Saccharolobus solfataricus: one gene and its partner. Each later gene encodes a partner of the first gene's protein in a complex. Links are inferred from orthologs where the notes say so. Each region holds a gene or a part of one and is shown in the gene's direction. Other genes may lie near its edges. The genes, in order: SSOP1_RS03765 and dph2.

Region 1 (11,681 bases):
GTTATAGCTAGAATTGAAAATTTTGATAGGTCAATAGATCCCGTCTTATCCGTTAAAGGCAAGGATCTAGGGCGTGTAAGTAATGGTATAGTCATCGATATAATGCCAGTTAAAGTCCCACGCGTTATAGGTAAGAATAAAAGTATGTATGAGACCTTAACCTCAAAAAGCGGATGTAGTATTTTTGTTGCTAACAATGGTAGGATATGGGCTACTTGCCCTTCACGCTTTTCTGAAGAAATTTTAATTGAGGCAATTAGGAAGATCGAGAATGAGTCACATATAAAAGGATTAACAGATAGAATAAAACAATTCATTGAGGAAAAATTAGGTGAGAGAAATGCTTCAAGTGGAGAGACCAAAACTAATTCTTGATGATGGAAAGCGAACAGATGGTAGAAAGCCAGATGAATTAAGAAGTATAAAGATAGAATTAGGTGTTCTCAAAAATGCTGATGGCTCGGCAATTTTTGAAATGGGAAATACGAAGGCTATAGCTGCAGTTTACGGTCCTAAGGAGATGCATCCAAGGCACCTATCTCTTCCAGATAGGGCAGTACTTAGAGTGAGATATCACATGACACCATTCTCTACGGATGAGAGAAAGAATCCAGCACCTAGCAGAAGAGAGATTGAGCTTTCTAAGGTTATAAGAGAGGCTTTAGAATCAGCAGTTTTAGTAGAGCTGTTTCCTAGAACTGCTATAGATGTATTTACTGAAATATTACAAGCAGATGCTGGATCCAGATTAGTTTCATTAATGGCCGCCTCCTTAGCACTAGCAGATGCTGGAATTCCTATGAGGGATTTAATAGCTGGAGTGGCTGTAGGGAAGGCTGATGGTGTAATAATTCTAGATTTAAATGAAACCGAGGATATGTGGGGAGAGGCTGACATGCCTATTGCAATGATGCCATCTTTAAACCAAGTAACGTTATTTCAACTAAATGGTAGTATGACACCAGATGAGTTTAGGCAAGCTTTTGATCTAGCAGTTAAGGGTATAAATATAATATATAATTTAGAGAGAGAGGCTCTAAAAAGTAAGTATGTAGAGTTTAAAGAAGAGGGTGTATAGCGTTGTCTTCTACTCCATCAAACCAGAATATTATACCTATAATTAAAAAGGAAAGTATAGTAAGTCTTTTTGAGAAAGGCATTAGGCAAGATGGAAGAAAATTAACGGATTATAGGCCTCTTTCGATAACACTAGATTACGCAAAAAAAGCTGATGGTTCTGCTTTAGTTAAGTTAGGCACAACAATGGTATTAGCTGGGACCAAACTCGAAATAGACAAACCTTACGAAGATACTCCTAACCAAGGCAACCTTATCGTGAACGTTGAACTTTTACCGTTAGCTTATGAGACCTTCGAGCCTGGACCTCCAGATGAGAATGCAATTGAATTAGCTAGAGTAGTAGATAGAAGTTTAAGAGATTCCAAAGCTTTAGATCTAACTAAACTTGTGATAGAACCAGGTAAAAGCGTATGGACAGTGTGGCTAGATGTTTATGTATTGGATTATGGTGGAAATGTACTAGACGCATGCACGTTAGCTTCAGTTGCAGCATTGTATAATACTAAAGTGTACAAGGTAGAACAACATTCTAACGGGATTAGCGTTAATAAAAATGAGGTTGTGGGAAAATTACCATTGAACTATCCAGTAGTTACAATTTCTGTAGCAAAAGTTGATAAATATTTGGTAGTAGATCCAGATTTGGATGAAGAATCAATAATGGATGCTAAAATTTCCTTTTCCTATACTCCTGATCTAAAAATAGTAGGGATTCAAAAGAGTGGAAAGGGCAGTATGTCTTTACAAGACATTGATCAAGCTGAGAATACAGCAAGATCAACAGCAGTTAAGCTTTTAGAAGAACTTAAAAAGCATCTAGGAATCTAATTATTAGGTGACAATTATGGGTAAAGTCACGGGAATTTCGGGAAGGTTCGGAGCTAGATATGGATCTACTCTAAGGAAAAAGTGGAAAGAAATAATGGAGAAGAGGTACGATGAACATCAATGTCCCTATTGTAAGACTACCGGTAAGGTTATCAGGTTAGCTTCCGGGATATGGTATTGCAAGAAATGTAATTCTAAGTGGGCAGGTCTTGCATATACACCGTACTAGAATAGTTATAACTTCGTCTAGAGACCCTAGTATTAGGACAAGAAATTTTTTAAATGTTTTAACTTTTGTATTGCCAGATTCAGTTAAAATTACGCGTGGTAAAAAAAGTAAGATAGAAATATTTGAAAGGGCTATTAATTTAGGGGCATTATATTTATTGTTCGTATTAGCCAAGAATGGGAATCCACTAAGGATAATTGTTTATGATTTAGAGAGCCTCTCTATAAAATACTTTTTTAAATTAAGTGGTTTGTCGTTACCTTCTGACTACAACGTATCATTAAACCAGATAAAAGGGCATAGTAATGTGTGCATAAAACTAAACGAATGTGATTTTCTAAGGGATTTTCTAGTTGATATGAATATGTACAACTTAACAAATAATTGTGACGTTGTTGTGAACTCAAGGCTTATCCATACCAATATTTGTGAACTTCTGTTTATGTTAACTACGAAAAATATTAAGTTTTTGAAGATGATATTAGAAGCGTGAAAATACAGATTTCGCTCTATGTAGATAATTCCAATAAGATCGAACTACAAGAAATTATATATAATTCAATAATAATTGAAAAGATAGATACTAAATATGTAAAAATTAGGAAATCTCCTTTGCAGATTGAGATAGATGCACCATCAATTACAAGAGCTAGGGCTATAATGAACTCTTATATACTTTGGATCTATACAATTCTAAAGTCACTGGAAGAGGTGGAAAAAAGTGGCCGAGAAATTACCTCCAGAAGTTCAAGCTCAACTAGCTAAGTTTCAACAGTTAAAAGATCAGCTTGATAGATTATTGTTAGAAAAGTCTACCATAGAGAATGAGTTAAGGGAGATAAATAAGGTATTGGAAGAGTTATCCGTTCTCAATGCAGATGCAACCATTTATAAGATTGTTGGGAATCTATTAGTTAAGTCAGATAAGACATCAGTAGAAAAGGAGCTTAATGATAGGAAGGAATTGTTAGAACTCAGATCGAGGACTTATCAGAAGCAAGAAAGTATTTTAAGAAAGCAACTAGAAGACTTGCAGGCTAAAATAAATGACATGCTATCGAAGTATTATCCGCAAGGTGGCCAAACAGGTATAAAAGCTTAAGCAAAGTAACTTATTAGTGTTATGGTAATTAGAATTTATGCTGATGATAGGGAAAAGGCTAGTGGCATACCAGAATTATTAAAGGAGTTAGGAATTACAGTAATATTTTCTCAACTTACTGTAGCTGATTATGTAATAACTGATGATGTTGCAGTAGAGAGGAAATCAGTAAATGATCTAGTAAATTCAGTTTTTGACAAAAGGTTTTTTGACCAAATTAGCAGGCTTTCAGAGGTTTATCGTTTTCCAATATTACTCGTAGAGGGCGATATTAATGATATTAGGAAGATAACTGAAAAGTGGAGAGCAATTAACAATGCGTTAATTTCTGCTACAATTGATTATGATGTTAAAGTGTTTTATTCTAGGGACAAAAAAGATACGGCAGAAGTTTTGAAAAAAATAGCTGAAAAATTCCAATTTGGTGAAAACAAGAGTAATCGAATTAGTTTACATAATAAGGCTAAATTGGAAAGTGTTTCTGATATACAACTTTACATTGTAGAGTCTTTTCCTAATGTTGGTTCTATCCTAGCCGAAAGGCTACTACTTAAGTTTGGAACTATACAGAATATTTGCAATGCATCTATATCAGAACTGGAAAAAGCACTAGGTAGTAGGAAAAAAGCTGAAGATATTTATAAAATTTTAAGGACGCATTATTCTAAAACTAACTTAGATAATGATAGTAAGAAAACTACCTCTTTATTTGATTTCCTTTAGATTTTTTAGTCTCTTTTTTAGCATTACCTTTTAATATGGGTCTAAATAAGTTTAAGTGCAAGAAGTTGGTGATTTCATTTGCCTAGATATAAGACAGTAGAGCAAGTTCTAAGCCTAATGAAAGATAGAACAAGAGTTAGAAATATAGGTATAATTGCTCATGTGGATCACGGAAAAACCACAACTAGCGATACGTTACTGGCAGCATCAGGTATAATATCTCCTAAAGTAGCCGGCGAAGCTTTGGCTTTAGATTATTTAAACGTAGAGCAACAGAGAGGTATAACAGTAAAGGCTGCTAACATTAGTTTATATCACGAAGCGGAGGGTAAAGGTTACGTCATTAATCTAATTGATACTCCTGGGCACGTTGATTTCAGCGGAAGAGTTACAAGAAGTCTAAGGGTTTTAGATGGTTCGATAGTAGTTGTAGATGCAGTAGAAGGAATTATGACACAAACTGAGACAGTATTGAGGCAAAGTTTAGAAGAGAGAGTTAGACCAATTCTATTTATAAACAAAGTAGATAGATTAGTAAAGGAACTAAAGTTAAGTCCCCAAGAAATGTTAAATAGGTTATTAGATATAATTAGACAAGTTAATAATTTAATTGATATGTATGGAGAACCGGAATTTAAAGAAAAATGGATGATTAATCCACAAGCTGGAAATGTGATATTTGGGTCTGCAAAAGATAAATGGGGATTTAGTTTACCTATGGCACAGAAAAAAGGAATTAATATGAAGAATGTTATTGATGCGTACACTGCTTCTGATAAGTCTAAACTTGAAGAATTAGCCGCACAAGCTCCCATTAATGAAGCATTATTAGATGCTGCTATAAAGTTCGTTCCTAATCCTATTGAAGCGCAGAAGTATAGGATTCCAAAAATCTGGAAAGGGGATCTAGATAATGAATTAGCTAAAGCAATGTTAAATGCTGATCCGAATGGTCCCATAGTATTTATGATAACCGATATGAAGGTTGATCCTCATGCAGGGTTAGTGGCAACAGGTAGAGTATTCTCAGGTACCCTTAGATCTGGTGAGGAATTATGGTTAGTTAACGCTAAGACTTCACAGAGGATACTTCAAGTAAGCTTATACATGGGTCCAACTAGAGAACTTGCGGAGGAAATTCCAGCAGGCAATATTGCGGCAGTATTAGGTTTAGACAGGGCCAGATCCGGAGAGACAGCAATTTCTGTTGGTTTCAGTAATGTCCAAGGAAGTTTTGAAAGATTACATTACATATCTGAGCCCGTGGTTACTATAGCTGTAGAGCCTAAGAATCCTAAAGATTTAACTAAGATGATTGATGCATTGAGGAAGCTTAGTATCGAAGATCCAAACTTAGTGGTTAAGATAAATGAAGAAACTGGAGAATACTTGCTATCTGGAATGGGTTTCTTACATTTGGAGGTATCATTACAATTATTACGTGAAAATTACGGTATTGATGTAGTTACTACTCCGCCAATTGTTGTTTATAGGGAAAGTATAAGAGCCAAGAGTCAAGTATTTGAAGGGAAGTCTCCAAATAAGCATAATAAGTTCTATTTGAGTGTAGAGCCTTTGAATGACAAGACTATAGAGCTAATAAGTAATGGTACGATAAGGGAGGATATGGATAGCAAAGAAATGGCAAAGATATTAAGAGATGAAGCCAGTTGGGACTATGATGAGGCTAAGAGGATTATTGCAATAGATGAAAACGTTAACGTGTTTGTAGATTTAACTAGTGGCGTGCAGCACTTGAGGGAAGTTATGGATACAGTACTTCAAGGATTTAGGTTAGCTATGAAAGAAGGTCCTTTAGCTCATGAGCCAATTAGGGGAGTTAAGGTTATCCTACATGATGCTGTAATACACGAAGATCCAGCCCATAGAGGACCAGCACAGATATATCCTGCAGTTAGAAACTCTATATTTGCTGGATTCTTAACTTCAAGGCCGACTTTACTAGAGCCAATACAGAAACTAGATATAAGAGTACCTGCAGATCTTATAGGCAACGTCACTGCAGTCATAACTAGAAAAAGAGGTAAAATCCTTGATGTTTCTCAAATAGCTAACATGTCTAGGATAACTGCTGAGATCCCCGTTTCGGAGTCATATGATATGGCAAGTGAGCTAAGAGGTTCCACTGGAGGTAGAGCATTCTGGGGTACTGAGTTTAGCAGATGGGCTCCAGTTCCAGATAGTATCTTACTGGATGTAGTTACTAAGATTAGAGAGAGGAAAGGGTTACCTAAAGAATTGCCAAAAGTGGAAGATTTCTTGTCGTGAGTCAAATTGTCAATTAATTACAAATTATTTAACAATGTAAAGGCAGTGCTTTTTGATTTTGATGATACATTAGTTGACTTTAGTTCTAAGGCGAAAGAGGCATTAGATGCAGTAAGTAAGGATATATATACTTACATAAAGGAAAATTATCAACAAGAGATTAACATAAATATAATTAGAAAATTAGTAGAAGAGGAAAGTCGGAAATTAGATAGTCAAGGAGAGTATAATAGAAATAAATGGTGGGAAAATATTCTAAAATCATTAAACATCGTTCACATAGATAAGTCTCAGCTCTATGATTGGACTAGTTTGTATTGGTCAATTGCAAGTCAAACTGAACCTTATGAAGATGCAAAGGAAATAATAGAATATCTAGATAGTAAGGGATATAAACTTGGTCTAGTTACAAATAGTGATGGAGAAGGCGGGAATAAAAGTAGTAGATTAAGAACTTTTCCTTTAATAGATAAATTCGATTTGATATTGATAGCTGGAGAGGGGGGTATTAGACCAAAGCCTAATCTAGAGCCGTTTATAATATCATGCGAAAAGCTTTCAGTGGAGCCTAGTTCGTGTGTTTTTGTGGGAGATGAACCAGTAAAAGATTGTTTAGCAGCTAAGAAGGCTAATATGATTAGTGTGCTAATAGACAGAGAAGGTAAAGTGAAGGACGCCGAACTTTATGCAGACTTCGTGTTATCCAGTCTTAAGCAATTAGAAGAATTTCTTTAATATAAAATAAAGCTGATTAATATATTCTGTAGTTATTAATTCCTTTAATTCATTAATATAATATAAGTAAAACCTATTATATATTTCATCATTTCTTAGTCTCTTAATACATCCTAGATCCTCAATACAAACATCATTTTTTCTTGCTATATTTAGTCCCTTAATTTTGTGAAATAATTCAACTTTAGAATAAGGTTGATTAAACGCTAGTATGCCTCCGTATAATTTTACTATTTTTCTATACACCTCCGTATAATTTTTATCGAGTATGTCCTTCACATTCACTAAGTATGATTTTAGTTCTGCTGGTAATTCCCAAAGATTGTTTTTAAGTTGGTCTCTCATTTCATGTGTTTTATACTCTATATTTTCATTAATTATTTTATTAATTGTATCTAATATTGTAGTTACATTTGAAAATACATTTGGTTTATCAGTTTCTATAATATCGTATTCCCCATGATAGTGGATATTTCCTAAACTCTCTATTGTAATGCTTGGAATTCCAGCTTTTATGTATGAATACCCATCGCTATAAATTTCTGGACTTTCAACAACGTTTTTAAAGTATTTTCTAGAGAGTTCTAGAAGTCCAGGTACAGTTTTTAAAACTAAACTTTCCTCACTTATATTATCCATGTTGATGTTAAGCAGAATATCATCAACGTTTTTGTAATTTTTCAAAAATTCTCTAGAACCGTGAGACCATGAGAATGTTGAGAAATTGAAAGAGCCGGATTCTTCTGCAGTAAATGAGATTAAATGGGTTTCATAGATATTAGACCTAAATTGTCTTAATAAAGCTACTGCTAAAAGATTGTCTCTCTCCCCTATAAACCAATGATCGTGATGTGCAGTAATATGTATTATTTTATTTTCATTTCTAGAATTTCTTATGGCTTCTACGATATAACCTGTCGCAAAAGGGTTTAAGTCAGTTTTCAGCGAGATTCTGCACTTACCCTTTATATAGGGAAAATCGTTCTCTTTAACATAAAATGCTGGTATTGGTGGTGGATAACTGGGTTTATGACTTAGAAGATCTCCGTACTTTATCATGAATTTTCTTTTCTCATTGTCTAGTGAAAAGATAATTCCTAAACAATTATTCTCTACTGCCTCTATATACAATTTATTTATTTCATAGAGATTTTGGATTCTAACTTTAATTAAATTTCTACCATTACAATCTTTAAAGTTATCTACTACATCTGCTTCAATCTCGGTAGACAAAGAATAGGGTAGCGAAATGGCATCTATCAATTTTGACTCGCATTCAAATATTAGTTCTTTCTGTTCCCAATTGAGCACTCTAATTGGGATTAATCTAATTTCGTCACTATTATCTTCTAGTATTTTTCTAATTTCTTTCACTAATTTTGTTTCATTCTTCGATCCCGTTATTATTTCACCGTAATTAGATAAGGTTTTTAGATAATGCAATAGCACAAGTCATTTATGAAGAAGTTTTTAAAAATGTTCTTTCCTCATGATGGAATATACGAAGTGTTAGTTGGTACTTCAGGGATAAAACCTATAATAAAACCACTTGGCATAATAGTTGAAGCAAATGAACTTAGGTCTAAAATATACAAGAGCACACTAACTTATTCTAATCTTGAAAAAAATAATAAATGTTCTATACATGTAACCTTAGATACAACGTTTTTCATCCTTTCCATGCTAGATAAACTAACCTTTAGTATAGATAGTGATTATAACGTTCCAGTTCTCAAGAATCTGAATGTCATTTACGCTGAGTGTATGAAAACTTCTAGTACTGATCCGTCAATATTTACCATAAATCCGCTAGATTTGGAAATAAATTCTAACTTAACTAGAGCATATAATAGGGGAGATTACATTTCGGTTGATTTTCTAGTGAATTATACTAGATTAGATATATACAAAGGTGAAGATTTGGAAAAACTTGTTAGAATTCTAGAGTACGAGTGGAGTGTTATAAAGCGTACATCTCAATATACTTCTAGTCTCTTAGAGGAGATATTAAATAAGATGAGATCAAAAGGTTTTAAGCTAGACTAGTTTTCTTTACATATGACTTTTCGAGTAGCTGTAATTCCTGGTGATGGAATAGGCCCTGAGTTATATGAGGGAAGTAAAAGAATTATAGCTAAGTTAATAGAGAAATATAATCTTGATATAGACTTAATTGAAGTTGAAGCTGGAGATGTCGCATTAAATAAATATGGTGAAGCCTTACCTAGACACACCTTAGACGTTATAGAAAAGGCGGATATGATTCTAAAAGGTCCGGTTGGAGAGACCGCAATGGATGTTGTAGTTAAATTGAGGCAAATGTATGATATGTACGCTAATATTAGACCGGCTAAATCACTGCCTAATGTTCAGTCGAAATATCCGAACGTTGATTTAGTAATCGTCAGGGAAAATACAGAAGATCTATATAAGGGGTTTGAATTCGTTACATCTACTGGAGTCACAATAGCTATTAAAGTAACTACTGAGTTTGCCTCTAAAAGAATAGTTAACGTGGCATTAAATTATGCTTTAATGAGACGTCGTAAAGTTACATGCGTCCATAAGGCTAATGTTATGAGAGTTACAGACGGACTTTTCGCTAGTGTTTGCAGAGAAATTTTGAAAGGTAAGGTGAATTTTGAGGAGATGTATGTTGATGCAGCTGCAGCTAATTTAGTACGAGATCCAACTCGGTTTGATGTAATAGTAACTAGTAACGTTTATGGTGATATTTTAAGCGATGAGGCCAGCCAAATAGCGGGAAGTTTAGGTCTAGCACCATCTGCAAATATTGGAGATAGGAAATCTATGTTCGAGCCAGTTCATGGAGCTGCTTTTGATATTGCGGGAAAAGGGATAGCTAATCCTACGGCATTTCTATTATCTGTTTCCATGATGCTTAGTAGAATGTATGAGTTATCTAAGGAGAATAAATACATTCTGGCATCAAAGTCTTTAGAGAATGCGATAATAGAGACTTACAAAAGTGGGAATAAGTTAACGGAGGATGTTGGTGGTAGTGCTAAGTTAAAGGATATGGTGGATGAAATTTATAAATATATGTAACGTGAACGTATATAATGTAAAGTTTAATTGACAACGAAGTTTAATTTTTATAAACTTGTCAAGTTTAATAGGGTATGGTGAGTTGAATTATCTGCCGTTATCAAGCCCCTTACTGGTAATTATGATCCTAAGAGGATTGAAGAAGAAATAATTTCGTATTGGGAAGAGAATAAAATTTACAATAAACTAAAAGATATTGTAAGCAAAAGAAGGGAAAAGTTTCTATTTATAGATGGTCCTCCATACCCTTCAAGTCCTACTCCTCATATAGGGACGATTTGGAATAAGGTGATAAAGGATTGCATACTGCGTTATCAGAGGGTTCTGGGCAAAAGGGTTCATGACCAGCCAGGATATGATACACATGGATTACCTATAGAAGTTGCAACTGAAAAACTACTTGGAATATCAAATAAGCAAGAGATTATAGATAAAATCGGAGTTGAAACTTTCATTAATAAATGCAAAGAGTTTGCATTATCCAATGCAGATAAAATGACACAGAACTTCAAGAACGTTGGAGTCTTTATGGACTGGGAGAGGCCTTACTATACATTAGACCCTTCTTATATAAGCTCTTCATGGAGTGTAATTAAGAAAGCTTATGAAAAAGGGATGCTAGATAAAGGCACTGCAGTATTGCATTGGTGTCCTAGATGTGAAACGACTCTATCAGATTATGAGGTGTCTGAGTATAGAGACTTAGAGGATCCCTCCATTTATGTCAAATTTAAAATCAAAGGTGAGAAAAACAGATATCTATTAATATGGACTACCACACCATGGACTATACCATCTAATGTCTTTGTAATGATAAATAAGGACTATGATTATGCTGATGTAGAGGTTAATGGTGAGATACTCGTAATTGCAAAGGATCGTGTAGAAGCTGTTATGAAAGAGGCAAGTATAACTAATTATAAGATACTCAGAACCTATAAAGGTAGTGAGTTAATAGGAATAAAGTACGAGCATCCCCTAAGAGAGTTTGTTAGTGCCCAGACTAAATTAGATGACTTTCATCAAGTCGTTGATGCTGGTAATATAGTCACATTAACTGATGGTACCGGTCTAGTTCATAGTGCTACTGGACATGGAGAAGAGGATTTCACGGTAGGTCAGAAATACGGTTTTCCAGTAGTGATGTTCGTTAACGATAGAGGAGAATTTACTGAAGAAGGTGGAAAATATAAAGGATTGAAAGTTAGGGACGCATCTAAGGCGATAATTAGCGATTTGAAATCTAAAAATACGTTGTTCTTTGAAGGGAAAATAGTTCATCGTTATCCGGTATGTTGGAGATGTAAGACTCCACTAATACTTAGAGCTATTGATCAATGGTTCATAAGAGTTACAAAAATAAAAGATAAAATGCTCAATGAAATAGAGAAAGTAAACTGGATTCCAGATTGGGGTAAATCCAGAATATCTAACATGGTTAAGGAACTCAGAGATTGGGTTATAAGTAGACAAAGGTTCTGGGGAACTCCTCTTCCCATATGGATCTGTGAAAGGTGTAATAATGTTATGGTAGTTGGGAGTAAAGAAGAATTAGAGAGTATAGCAATAGATCCAGTCCCTAATGACTTACATAGACCGTGGATAGATAATGTAAGGGTAAAATGT
Region 2 (11,488 bases), 390 kb from region 1 along the record:
TACATCTTTCCTATGTTTTTTATCCATATTAATAGCATTTAATGCTAGTTTAAGATCTACTGGGGCATCTATTTGAGATATATCGTAAGGTAAACCATAAATCTGTAATAGCCATAACACATCTTCTACTACTCCTTCCTCTGCATAACCTAACTCTTCCGCCATCTTAGCCTCACAAACCATTCCTACAGAGATAGCGTAGCCATGTGGAACATTAAAAGAGGATCCAGCTTCTATAGCATGACCTATCGTATGGCCGAAATTTAGAACTATTCGTATTCCTTTAGTCTCTCTCTCATCTTCTTTTACAATACTTAGTTTATCAAGTGTAGATCTAAAGATTATATCTTCTAATGCTTGTTTATCTTTATTTAGTATCTTCTCCTTATTTAAAGACAAGTAATCATATAATTCTTTATCTAAAGTTAAGCCATATTTAATTACTTCAGCTAATCCCTTCTTTAGTTCTTCTATTGGTAGAGTTTCCAAAAATTCTAAATCGGAAATTATCATACTTGGTTGATAGAATGTTCCAATTAAGTTCTTTATATTATTGAAATTTACTCCATTCTTACCCCCTATTGCTGCATCGACCATGCCTAAGAAGGTCGTTGGTACGTTTATCAGATTTAATCCTCTTAAATATATAGATGCTAAGAAACCAGCTACATCAGTTACCGTTCCACCACCAACACCTATAATATAATCCCCCCTATCGAAATTCTTTTCAAATAGCTTTTCTACTAAAGATATTACACTAGATAATTCTTTAGTACTTTCACCATCATTAATTGGGATGAAGTATGCATTTGGTAAATATTTATTAATTTTATCTGCTATACTAATTTTTCTTGAATAGATAACTGCAGCGTTATTGTCTTTAATCTTAGATAATTTTGAAAGTGATCCCTCTCCTACTACTACTCTTACTTCAGAGCAACAAATATCTTCTAAGATTTCCCTCATGCATCTCTCCCTAAAGCTCTAGCTAGCGTTCTAATTCGATTCATTAGAACTTCGAATGATTCCGGTGTAAGTTGTTGCTCTGAATCACTTAATGCCTTTTCTGGATGTGGATGAACTTCAATTAATAACATATCCGCACCAGCAGCGACTGCAGCTAGTGCTAAAGAGTGTACCAATTCTCTTTTTCCCGCAGGATGACTTGGATCAGCACAGATGGGCAAATGTGTCATTAGTTTAGCAGCTACCATCCCACCTATATCTAACGTAAACCTAGTTGACTTTTCAAATGTTCTTATTCCTCTTTCGCATAATACTGTATTGCCATTTCCCTCTAGTAAAATGTACTCTGCAGCTTGAAGCCATTCCTCTACTGTATTTCCCATACCTCGCTTAAGTAGTACTGGTTTACCTAACTTTCCAACTTCCTTCAATAAAGAGAAGTTCTGTGCGTTTCTGGCTCCAATCTGTATCATATCAACATATTGGCTAAATATATTGGAATCTCTTGTATCCATTATTTCTGTGACAATAGGTAAGCCTACTTCATCTCCTACTCTCCTCAAGATTTTCACCCCTTCTTCTCCGAGACCTTGGAAGGAATATGGACTTGTCCTAGGTTTGTAAGCCCCTCCTCTAAGTAATGATGCTCCAGCCCTTTTTACAGCCTTAGCAGTAGTAAGGACTTGTTCTTCATTTTCTACTGCACAAGGACCTGCAGCTACTATTACCTTTTTGCTTCCAATTTCTACATCTTTTACATTTACCACTGTTGGTTGCTTTTTCCAATCATTACCAGCTAATACATAGCTTTTCTTTACTTCCACAGCCATTTCTATACTATTATCAATGATACCTTTCACGTTCTGATCTGGCCATGCTAATATTAAGTTTTTACCATATAGGTTTAATATCTTGAAAGATGCTGAGTTTTCATTTAGCTTTTCTATTAGTATAGAGTAATCAGCTCTATCCTTAAGGACATATAAGATCATTCTATTTACCTCCTTCTAATTCTTCTTTAATTTTTTTAAGCTCCTCTAAACCTATATTTCTAACTTTATAAGAATAAGGGTTTTGATTTTGTATTTCAGTAATTACATTTTTTAGATCTTTAACCCGCTTTAAAATCTTGTTTAATTCTCTAAAGTTTGTAGTATGGAAATTACTGTAATCTACACCTAACTCTAACGATAAAGTATCAATTGCGTTTGATAAACCCAGAAGATAATAATGCGTTAGAACTTGAACAATAGCCATTGCTTTTTCATGAGTTTCAACATCAGTTATGACGGGTACTAAACCACTTTTCCTCCAGAAATTCTCCACCTTCATGACATCATCATTAGAACTAGTTTTGGAAGGTATAATTACAACTCTCTCTCCAATAGGGTATTCAATAGGACCGAAAAGTGGATGTGTAGAAATATACCTAAACTCTAGTTTCCTAGATAATTCTTCTAGGAAGCCAAATATTTTAAATTTAGAAGAACTAATATCCATAACAATCTTATCTTTAAGTGCCTTTGAAAATAATTCATCGGAATTATTTAATATTGCACTAGGAGGTATTGCAAATATAATTATATCCCCCCAATCTATTGCTTTTAATAAGGACATACTTACACATTTAAATTGATTAGCTAACATCTCCGCTTTACTTAAATCTCTTCCAGTAATCGATACTTCATGCCCAGCTAATGAAAGAATAGAAACGATCGATTTAGCCATTCCGCCATATCCATATATTACTACTCTTTCTTTCTCTCCTGGGTTAATCTGAACTAGTTTAGAATAAGAAAAAATCAAAGGCAATATAGATTCAACCAGACTATTTGGAATATTATACTTTTTTGCGTTAGCAATCCATTTTTCTCTAACTTTCATTTCCCTATTCTCGTCAGTAACACTTATATTAGAATTCGACTTAGCTTTCCCTATTTTTCTAGATAATTCTAATCTATATGAGAGTAACTTTACTAACTGCTCGTCTACCTTATCTATTTCTTCCCTCAGCCGTGTTATTTCTTCAGTCATCTACTTCAATAAATCAATTGCCTCCCTTATAATTGTTTTATAGTTTATATTATAGTAATCTAGTAGATCCCTTTGGCTTCTAGCAGATCTTCCAAAAGTCGTAGCACCTACAAATCTTATGGGTACTGGATAACGCCTAGCCGTAACCTCTGCAACGGCAGAACCAATACCTCCATATATGCTATGTTCCTCAATAGTAATTATCTTACCAGCCTTTCTAGCATAATATTCTATTGTATTTTCGTCAATAGGCTTTATTGAGAATAAATTTATAACTGCTACGCTAATTCCTAATTTCTCTAATTCTTCAGCCGCCTTTAGTGCATCCCACAAAACAACGCCTGCTCCTATTATGGCTAAGTCACTCCCATCCTTAATCACATAAGCTTTACCAATCTTGAATTCGTATTCTTGTCCTATAGTGATTGGTGGTGAATATTCTCTACCTATCCTATAATACAATGGACCCCTTTCCTCATTAATTATAACTGGTAAGCTTCTTTCAATATCCTTAGGATCTGCTGGTACTACTACTTTCATGTTTGGTAATACACGCATTAGCGCTATATCTTCGAGAACTTGATGACTCGAACCATCACCGTGGTCACTGTATCCGGTGTGTGTTACAAACATCTTGACGTCTAGATTCATTCTAGCTATACTATTTCTTATCTGCTCCCACGCTCTCATTAAGAACATTCCAAAGTTAACTATAGCGGGCTTTTTTCCTACAGCAGCCAAGCCAGCAGCAAAATTCACCATATCTTGCTCTGCTATGCCTACATTAAAGTATCTATCCTTAAACTTCTCTCTAAAGTATAGCGCTCTGGTAGAGTCTCCTACATCTGCAGTTATCACGACTAGATCCTTGTTCTTATCCCCTAGGTCTGCTAATAGCCTTCCGAAGGTTTCACGCATTGAGTAAATATTTCCTTGCATCATCTGGACTGGACCTCTGTTTATGGGTATTTTCTATTGGAGGAAACCCCTTTCCTCTTACAGTCTTAGCGAATATTACTACGGGCTTGCTTGCCTTATATGCCTCGTTAACTGCATTAGTAATACTAATGAAATCATGCCCATCGCAGTTTAATACTTTCCAACCTACTGCTTCCCATACCTTAGGTAAGAAGTTCTTTGGTTTTATCTCATCTGTTGAACCATCAAGCTGGAAATTGTTCATCTCTATAAATGCAATTAAGTTATCAAGATTTCTAACTACTGCATGCGTCATAGCCTCCCATATTTCTCCCTCATCCTGTTCACCATCACCCATTATGACATATACTCTTCCAGTGCCGTTGGCCATCTTTATACCAGTAGCAACACCTATTCCAAAGCTCAAACCTTGCCCTAAACTACCAGTCGACATATCTACACCGGGAATAAAAGTTTCTGGATGCCCTTGTAATAATCCCGTTATATCTTGTATTCTCCAAAGTTCCTCTTCTTTTATGTAACCTTTTTCAGCTAAAACGGCATAAAGAGCTGGCGCTGCATGGCCTTTACTTAAAATAAGCCAGTCTTTATTCACTAAGCTTGAATCCGTCCTTATATGCTTGAATATTAACGTAGTTAATATCTCTATGCTACTTAGGGACGATCCCACATGTATTGTTTGATCATAAAATAGCATTTTTATTACATTTCTTCTTGCCTTTTCAGCTACTTGTCTTAACTTGTCCAATTCCTCTATTGATATTGGAGTTCCATCACTCCCTCCACCTTTTTCCATTGGAACAATATCAATCCCCACTTTTAGTAGGCAACACTTATTTTTAAAGATTATTCTACATTATAATCTTGTGGAAAGATATTCTAGGCAACTAATAGTTTTAGGATTAGGAATTCAACAGAGGTTAAATGAGTTAAAGATATTAATTGCAGGCTGTGGAGCTTTAGGTACTGCCGTTGCAGAGTTGCTAGCTAGGCTAGGAGTTAAAGAGTTAACTATAGTAGATGCAGATGTGGTAGATATAACTAATCTACATAGGGTCCATTTATTTGATGAAAATGATGTAGGCAAACCTAAAGCTGAAGTTTGCGCTAAAAAAATATCCCTTATAAATTCTTCAATCAAAATTAATTATATTATAGATATACTCGACGAGGAGAACGTCGAGAGGCTAATTTCTGATAAGGATTACGTGTTCGATGCATTAGACAGCTTGTACTACAAGCTATTGTTAAATGATGCTATAGTAAAATTAGGAAAAATCCTAATATATGGAGGAATTAATGGTGAATACGGTTCTGCTAAACTGATAGACCCTAGTCAAACCTCCTGTTTATCTTGTTTTATTGACTATTCAGATCAAGACGAAATTGGGAATTCATGTGATGTTATTGGAACTACTCCACTAATAGTAGAATTAACAGCTACACTTCAAGTTAACTTAATGCTTAATCACTTGAGAGGCAATCCGGATTATTCATTATTCTATATAGATTCTAGAGAATTAAAAATTGAGAGAATTAACATCGAGAAGAACTCACAATGTAAGACATGCGTTCTAAATGAGTATCCTTTTCTATATCAAAAGATAAGTAAACCTAAATGTGGAATATTTAGAACTAATATGAAAATTCCTGAGTTAGATGAGCCCAAAGTGTTTAAAAATCTTGGGAATGTAACTTTATGCTATCCTAGTATTGGATGTTTTGAGAAAAGGGGAAGATAATGGATAAGAAATACATTGCAGCTATTTTTCTTCCGTTTATAGTGATCATAGTCTATGCATACATATTTAAGATTAATATAATATATGTTTTACAAGAAGATCCCAAATTCTTTCTGATTTTTCTTTTAACGTATACTGCCCAGAATTTCGTCTCATCATTTAAGGATTCATTACTAATTAAGCGTAGAGTAGATATAACGTTAAGAGCAAGATTACTAGGTAACTTCGTAGGTTTATTAGTACCTGGATGGGCTGGACAAGAATTGGTTAGAAGTTTAGTTTACAACAAATATGGGGTAAACTTAAGGCAAGCGTTTAGCTACTCTATTCTTATAGGATCCATAGATGTGCTCGCAATATGTTTGGGCTATATTTTACTGCTGCCATTCTTTTTTAACCCATTAGAATTTGTATTCATTCTAGTCGTATTATTTAACATAGCTGGATGGATAGGAGCATTGTCGTATTTTTACTTGCAACATGATAAAGTAAATAAAATTGAACAATTTATCTTTAAGATAGTTAAAATGGAACGAATTGTTACAGATTATATGGAATTTAAATATTACCTTAAGCAAGGAACCACAAAGGATTTTGTAATTTATATCATGATTGATATATTTAGTTTTGCCTTATATGGAGGTTATTTTTATTATGTAACACATAATATTTTCTTGTCAATTTTTATCTCTTTTTTATACCAAGTATCTATATTAATACCGATACCATCTGCAGCAATAGTGGGAGAATTAGCGTTATCAATATTTTTAAATCCCTCTTACGTCTTTGCTACAAGATTGAACTATATTATATCAAACTTGCTTGGATCTATTTTCTTTAAGGATATGAGCTTTGAAGAGCTTAAAAAATGGTCAAAAGAAATTCTAAAGAGATAGTAATGGAAGTATTCTTAGGAGAGCCGAATAATCAAGAAATAAGGGAAGTAGTTAGGAATGTGTATTCTAAGGATAATTTGTGTTTATCTGCGTACTATTCTATAGAGCCTATCCTATTTTCATTTATTATTTCCAAAAATACTAAGAATTCTTTCACTCTTTCGTTCATTCCAGAAGAATGTGAAACACAAATTAGACTTGACGCTAACGGGAAATGGATAATAGATAATAAGAAAAAATATTTCTTGGGTCAGAATTCCTTTTGTTCATATTTACCTATAACTGCTGAAGATGTCTTGCCAATTGTTAGTTGTATTATAACGTCTACAATATTAGACAGAAGATCACTTTCCGAATGGGAATTAGAGACAATAAGGGAAATGGAGAAATTTGATATGACTATCGAAAAAAATCTGAAAATTCCTGCATATAAAACTTTACCAGCCTTTTTATCGTTAATGTTTTCTCTAGATCCTTATATACCTGGCATATCTGGCAATAGAGAAAATGCCATAAGTCTCATAAGAGAGGTAAACGCTAGTGAGATATCGAAATTAGAAGATTTGAATGAGAGTCAGCTAAATACATTACTTTTCAGAATAATTTCTACTATTGTGAAAGAAAATCCAAAATTCACTAGGGATGATATAATTACGGATAGATTTTTTTATCTTGATTATGATATATTAGAGTTGGCATTCTCTTTAATTTATTCGTTTGATACTATTGGCAGTAATGAGATCTTACAGTTTGTCCTGTCATCCTCTTATGCAGAGGCATTAATTAGTAGATTTAGGCAAACTCTCTCCAAGGGATTCTCAATCAATTCTATTGAAAATAAACAGTCATATTATATTGTTGAGACATCTAATCTCACTTCTCCTCTCTTAGCACAAATAATATTGTTACAGTTACAAAAAATAAGGAGAGATAAAATGATAGTAATCAGAGACAATGATAGACTTTTCACTAGTAGATTTTTTATTCCGTCAGTAAAGAAAGAAGGATTGATTAAAATTGATGATAGAGTTAAGAATCTCATCGGAATATAAGGATGCAGAACTATTTATAAGAAGTTTAAAAGTTGATGATGTAAATTTGCCAGAAGGAATGTCAATTGAAAGCAAAGTAGAAGGCAAAGAGTTTGAGATTGTAATAAAGATGAGAGTTACAAAACCAAACGATTTAATGACAGTTAGAAATACTGCAGACGAGATATTGGCACATATAAAAGCGCTTCAATCGTCATTTGATGCTATAAGTTAAATATTTAGTCTTTAATATAAATGTTTATATCGTGATGTTAAATGCCACTACGACCTGGAAGATGTTATAGACATTTCTCCGGTCCTGCCTATACCAGGAAGGAATATATCCCTGGTATTCCACAGCCAAAGATAACTAAGTTCACTTCTGGAAATCCAAATGGAGATTATGACTATGAGGTTAGGTTAATTACTACTGAGATAGGGCAAATAAGACATAATGCTTTAGAGGCTGTCAGAACTCTTACTCTTAAGACGTTATCTAAGAAAACTGGAAGTGAAACTTCGTTCTTTATGTGGATATTAAAGTATCCCCATCATGTGCTAAGAGAGAATAAAATGATGGCGTTTGCTGGAGCTGATAGATTGCAAGATGGAATGAGATTGTCTTTTGGTACACCAATAGGTACTGCTGCTAGGATTGAAAAACTGGGAGAAACTTTAATTGTAATAAAAGTTAAAAAAGAACATCTAGAATTTGCAAAGGAGGCGTTAAAGATAGCATCAAAGAAACTACCTTTGCGTACTAGAATTGAGATCATTCCATTAAGGCTCGTAAGACAGGAGGTTCAAAGTTGAGCTATAATTTCGAAGAGGAACGTGTAATCAAGGAGATACGTGAAAAGAACGCGAAACGTGTTCTTTTACAATTTCCTGAAGGATTAAAGTATTTTTCTATAGATATAGTAAAGAAGTTAAGGGAAAAACTACCTAACGTTAATTTTATAATATCAGGTGAGCCTAGTTGGGGTGCTTGCGACATAGCAGAGGATGAGGCACAACAAGTAAATGCTGACCTTATAATTCACTTCGGTCATACCCCTTATACGTGGTACTATCCCAAGTTTCCTACCATATTTATTAACGCTGAAAGTAATTTAGATATTTCTGAAAATGCTCTTCATTCTTTAGAAAATGATATCAGTAAATATAATGGAAGAAAAATCTCATTAACGGCAACTTTACAACATGTAAGATTATTATCTAAAATTAAGTCTTTCTTAGAAGATAAGGGATACGATATAGTTATAGGTAAACCATCTAATAGATTTATGTTTGATGGACAAGTTTTAGGATGTGATTATAAAGCTGCTGAAGTAGAAGCAGATATTTATGTGATTGTATCAGGAGGATTATTTCACGCTTTAGGTTTAGGATTAGCTACAAACAAACCAACTATAAAACTTGATCCGTATTTACAGAAAAGTGAGGATATAACAAATGATGTTAGGAAGATACTGAAAGTTAGATATGGTAAAATATTACAAGCATTAGATAAACGTAGTTGGGTAATTATACAAGGGGTTAAGGTTGGACAAAATAGACCAAACATGATAAAATATTTCTATGATAAGTTAACCGAAAAAGGCTATGATGTATTTACAGTAACAAATAAGGTATTAACACTAGACATACTTAGAAATTTAGATAGAAATTATATAGACGTATTTTTAGTCACATCTTGTCCTAGACTGCCAATAGATGACCTATACAACTATGAAAAACCAGTATTAACGCCTGGAGAGGCAAAAATGATCATAAATAATAGTCTGGAACCCTATATTTTTCCATGGTGAACTAAGTGAGAACTCAAGGCGAATTAACTTTACCAGGAGAGGAGTTAGCAGTAATTGAAGAATTTATGACTGGCGATGGTACGTATGAACAAAATGGTATAGTTAGAGCCGCAGTTGTAGGAAAGATCTTTTATGATATGCTAAATAGGAAGAGTAACGTACTAGGATTTAAGAAAATTATATTTCAACATTTGAAGAAGGCTAAATATGTGATTGGCATTGTTAATTCTATCAAAGAAGACTCAGCACTAGTTTCAATAGTAGGGATCGAGGAGAGAGGTCTTGCGTCACCAATTTCAGCTTACTTACATATTTCTCAAATAAGTAATAAAAAAATTAATAATGTAACAGATGCTATAAAAATCGGAGATGTAATTAAAGCTAAATTACTTTCATACACTTTTCCCTTGGCTTTGACCATTAAAATGAAAGATCTTGGTGTTATTTACGCTAGATGCTCAAGATGTGGATATTTATTGATTAAGCAAGACGAAAATAATTTAAAATGTCAGAGATGCGGAAATATTGAACAACGAAAAATAGGATCTTATATGGTGAAGAAAGGTGGAAATTAGAATACTAAAAAGTGAAAGTAATTACTTGGAATTAGAGATAGAAGGAGAGGATCATACGTTAGGTAACTTAATTGCGGGTACCTTGAGGAGAATTAGTGGCGTAAGTTTTGCTTCATATTATCAACCACATCCTTTATCTGATAAAATAATAGTTAAAATACTAACTGATGGTTCAATAACTCCTAAAGATGCCTTATTGAAAGCCATTGAAAATATAAGAGGAATGACCTCACACTATATCGACGAAATAAAGGGATTAACCAAGTGAAAAAGGAGACAAGGATAGCAGTATTTGTTAAAGTTAACTATTTGTATGCAATATGTGTATTTAGAGGTAACTTCTTAGAGAAGATGTTTCTGGATATAAATCAAGATAATCTAATTAAACAAATAACTACATCTTCCATAGTTGACGAAATCAAATATTCCAATATTGGAATTGGTGAGAACTTTAAAGAACAAGTACTAGAGAAGATATGTGAAAATCTCATAAAGAAACTATCAGAAAAGTTAAATATAGATAAAGTAAATGGTTAAGCTTGTAGCGTGATAGTAGTGAAGTTCTGTCCCAAATGTAACTCTATGATGGTTCCAAAGAAATCCAATGGCAAGAACGTATATAGATGTACCAAATGTGGTTATGAAAAAGAGGTCCCAGAAACAACGATAGTAGTAACGAGTAAAGTAAAACATAGTATTAAAGAAAAAACGTTAGTATTAGAAGAGGAGGAAATGCCCAGTGGTGCACAAAAAATAAAAGGTGTTCTATGTCCTTCATGCAAAAATGATGAAGCCTATTTCTGGATATTACAAACTAGAAGGGCGGATGAGCCACCTACTAGATTTTATAAGTGCACGAAATGCGGTAAAGTATGGAGAGAGTACGAGTAAATGAATGAGAAAATCTTATTTTATTAAATTCTCATTTTATGTTGGACCCGTAGCTCAGCCAGGACGGAGCGCCGGCCTTCTAGCGTCTAAGGAGGATAGCCGGCGGTCCCGGGTTCAAATCCCGGCGGGTCCGCACATATTATTACTTGGTATATACTAATTCTAGATACTCTTATAACCTCAACAGAGTATACACAGTACGAAATGGGTTATAATAAACCGGACTTTTCCTCACTAGAATTCAAGAGCGTCTTAACAGCCGGTATGGGAGTATTTACTGATGGATATGAACTTTATGCGATTTCATTAGTTTTCTATTATATACAAAAGGAATTTCTATTAAATGGACTAGAGGAAGGGATAGTTATAGCTAGTGCATATTATGGTGCAGCAGTTTCCGCAATTCTATTAGGCTTTTTATCAGATAAACTAGGAAGAAAGTTTATTTACGGTCTCGATGTAGCTTTAATGAGTTTAGGAATACTATTTCAGTCAATATCAACAAATTTTGCAGAGTTAGTCATGTCTAGAATAATCTTAGGTTTTGGGATTGGCGCAGATTATGTTCTTTCTCCTATAATTACTGCAGAGAATTCAAATCCC

The links.
Region 2: the proteins of SSOP1_RS03765 (region 1) and dph2 are in contact, whole or in part, in a crystal structure (PDB 6Q2D), measured with the Methanobrevibacter smithii proteins. The link is inferred for Saccharolobus solfataricus from one-to-one orthologs. Residues at the interface, in WP_011954157.1 of Methanobrevibacter smithii: Pro482, Asn483, Lys484, His485, Tyr553, Asp555, Glu556, Glu559, Leu560, Leu591, His592, Glu593, Asp594, Ala595, Val596, His597, Arg598, Gly599, Pro600; in WP_011954460.1 of Methanobrevibacter smithii: Met1, Met3, Tyr4, Pro28, Glu29, Gly30, Leu31, Met33, Phe58, His80, Thr124, Gln126, Ser179, Gly180, Asn181, Phe182, His183, Leu185, Tyr201, Asn202, Phe211, Ile215, Arg291, Asp295, Asp296, Gln298, Met299.

What each region holds. Positions count from the first base shown.
Region 1 is NZ_LT549890.1:634,601-646,281, reverse strand. What follows is about bases 3,688-6,645. They hold SSOP1_RS03765 (elongation factor EF-2), read left to right. Parts: upstream 3,688-4,040; coding sequence 4,041-6,251; downstream 6,252-6,645. Other genes in these bases: SSOP1_RS03760 (HAD family hydrolase), read left to right, coding at 6,258-6,645; xpf (3'-flap repair endonuclease Xpf), read left to right, coding at 3,688-3,962. In the rest of the region: exosome complex RNA-binding protein Rrp4, read left to right, coding at 1-375; exosome complex exonuclease Rrp41, read left to right, coding at 341-1,078; exosome complex protein Rrp42, read left to right, coding at 1,081-1,908; SSOP1_RS03790 (50S ribosomal protein L37ae), read left to right, coding at 1,925-2,137; SSOP1_RS03785 (Brix domain-containing protein), read left to right, coding at 2,118-2,630; SSOP1_RS03780 (KEOPS complex subunit Pcc1), read left to right, coding at 2,627-2,902; SSOP1_RS03775 (prefoldin subunit beta), read left to right, coding at 2,859-3,239; more of xpf, read left to right, coding at 3,261-3,687; more of SSOP1_RS03760, read left to right, coding at 6,646-6,986; SSOP1_RS03755 (M28 family peptidase), read right to left, coding at 6,969-8,435; SSOP1_RS03750 (DUF447 domain-containing protein), read left to right, coding at 8,445-9,032; SSOP1_RS03745 (isocitrate/isopropylmalate dehydrogenase family protein), read left to right, coding at 9,045-10,055; ileS (isoleucine--tRNA ligase), read left to right, coding at 10,155-11,681. UniProt on the Methanocaldococcus jannaschii protein: Catalyzes the GTP-dependent ribosomal translocation step during translation elongation.
Region 2 is NZ_LT549890.1:249,492-260,979, reverse strand. What follows is about bases 7,459-10,418. They hold dph2 (diphthamide biosynthesis enzyme Dph2), read left to right. Parts: upstream 7,459-8,417; coding sequence 8,418-9,419; downstream 9,420-10,418. Other genes in these bases: SSOP1_RS01460 (hypothetical protein), read left to right, coding at 10,259-10,418; SSOP1_RS01465 (DNA-directed RNA polymerase subunit L), read left to right, coding at 9,984-10,262; SSOP1_RS01470 (exosome complex RNA-binding protein Csl4), read left to right, coding at 9,425-9,994; SSOP1_RS01480 (50S ribosomal protein L16), read left to right, coding at 7,885-8,421; SSOP1_RS01485 (KEOPS complex subunit Pcc1), read left to right, coding at 7,598-7,843. In the rest of the region: aroB (3-dehydroquinate synthase), read right to left, coding at 1-966; aroF (3-deoxy-7-phosphoheptulonate synthase), read right to left, coding at 963-1,958; SSOP1_RS01515 (chorismate mutase), read right to left, coding at 1,960-3,000; SSOP1_RS01510 (transketolase family protein), read right to left, coding at 3,001-3,942; SSOP1_RS01505 (transketolase), read right to left, coding at 3,911-4,735; SSOP1_RS01500 (HesA/MoeB/ThiF family protein), read left to right, coding at 4,641-5,681; SSOP1_RS01495 (lysylphosphatidylglycerol synthase domain-containing protein), read left to right, coding at 5,681-6,577; more of SSOP1_RS01490, read left to right, coding at 6,550-7,458; more of SSOP1_RS01460, read left to right, coding at 10,419-10,531; SSOP1_RS01455 (transcription factor S), read left to right, coding at 10,550-10,885; SSOP1_RS01445 (MFS transporter), read left to right, coding at 11,090-11,488. UniProt on the Methanocaldococcus jannaschii protein: Catalyzes the first step of diphthamide biosynthesis, i.e. the transfer of the 3-amino-3-carboxypropyl group from S-adenosyl-L-methionine (SAM) to the C2 position of the imidazole ring of the target histidine residue in translation elongation factor 2 (EF-2).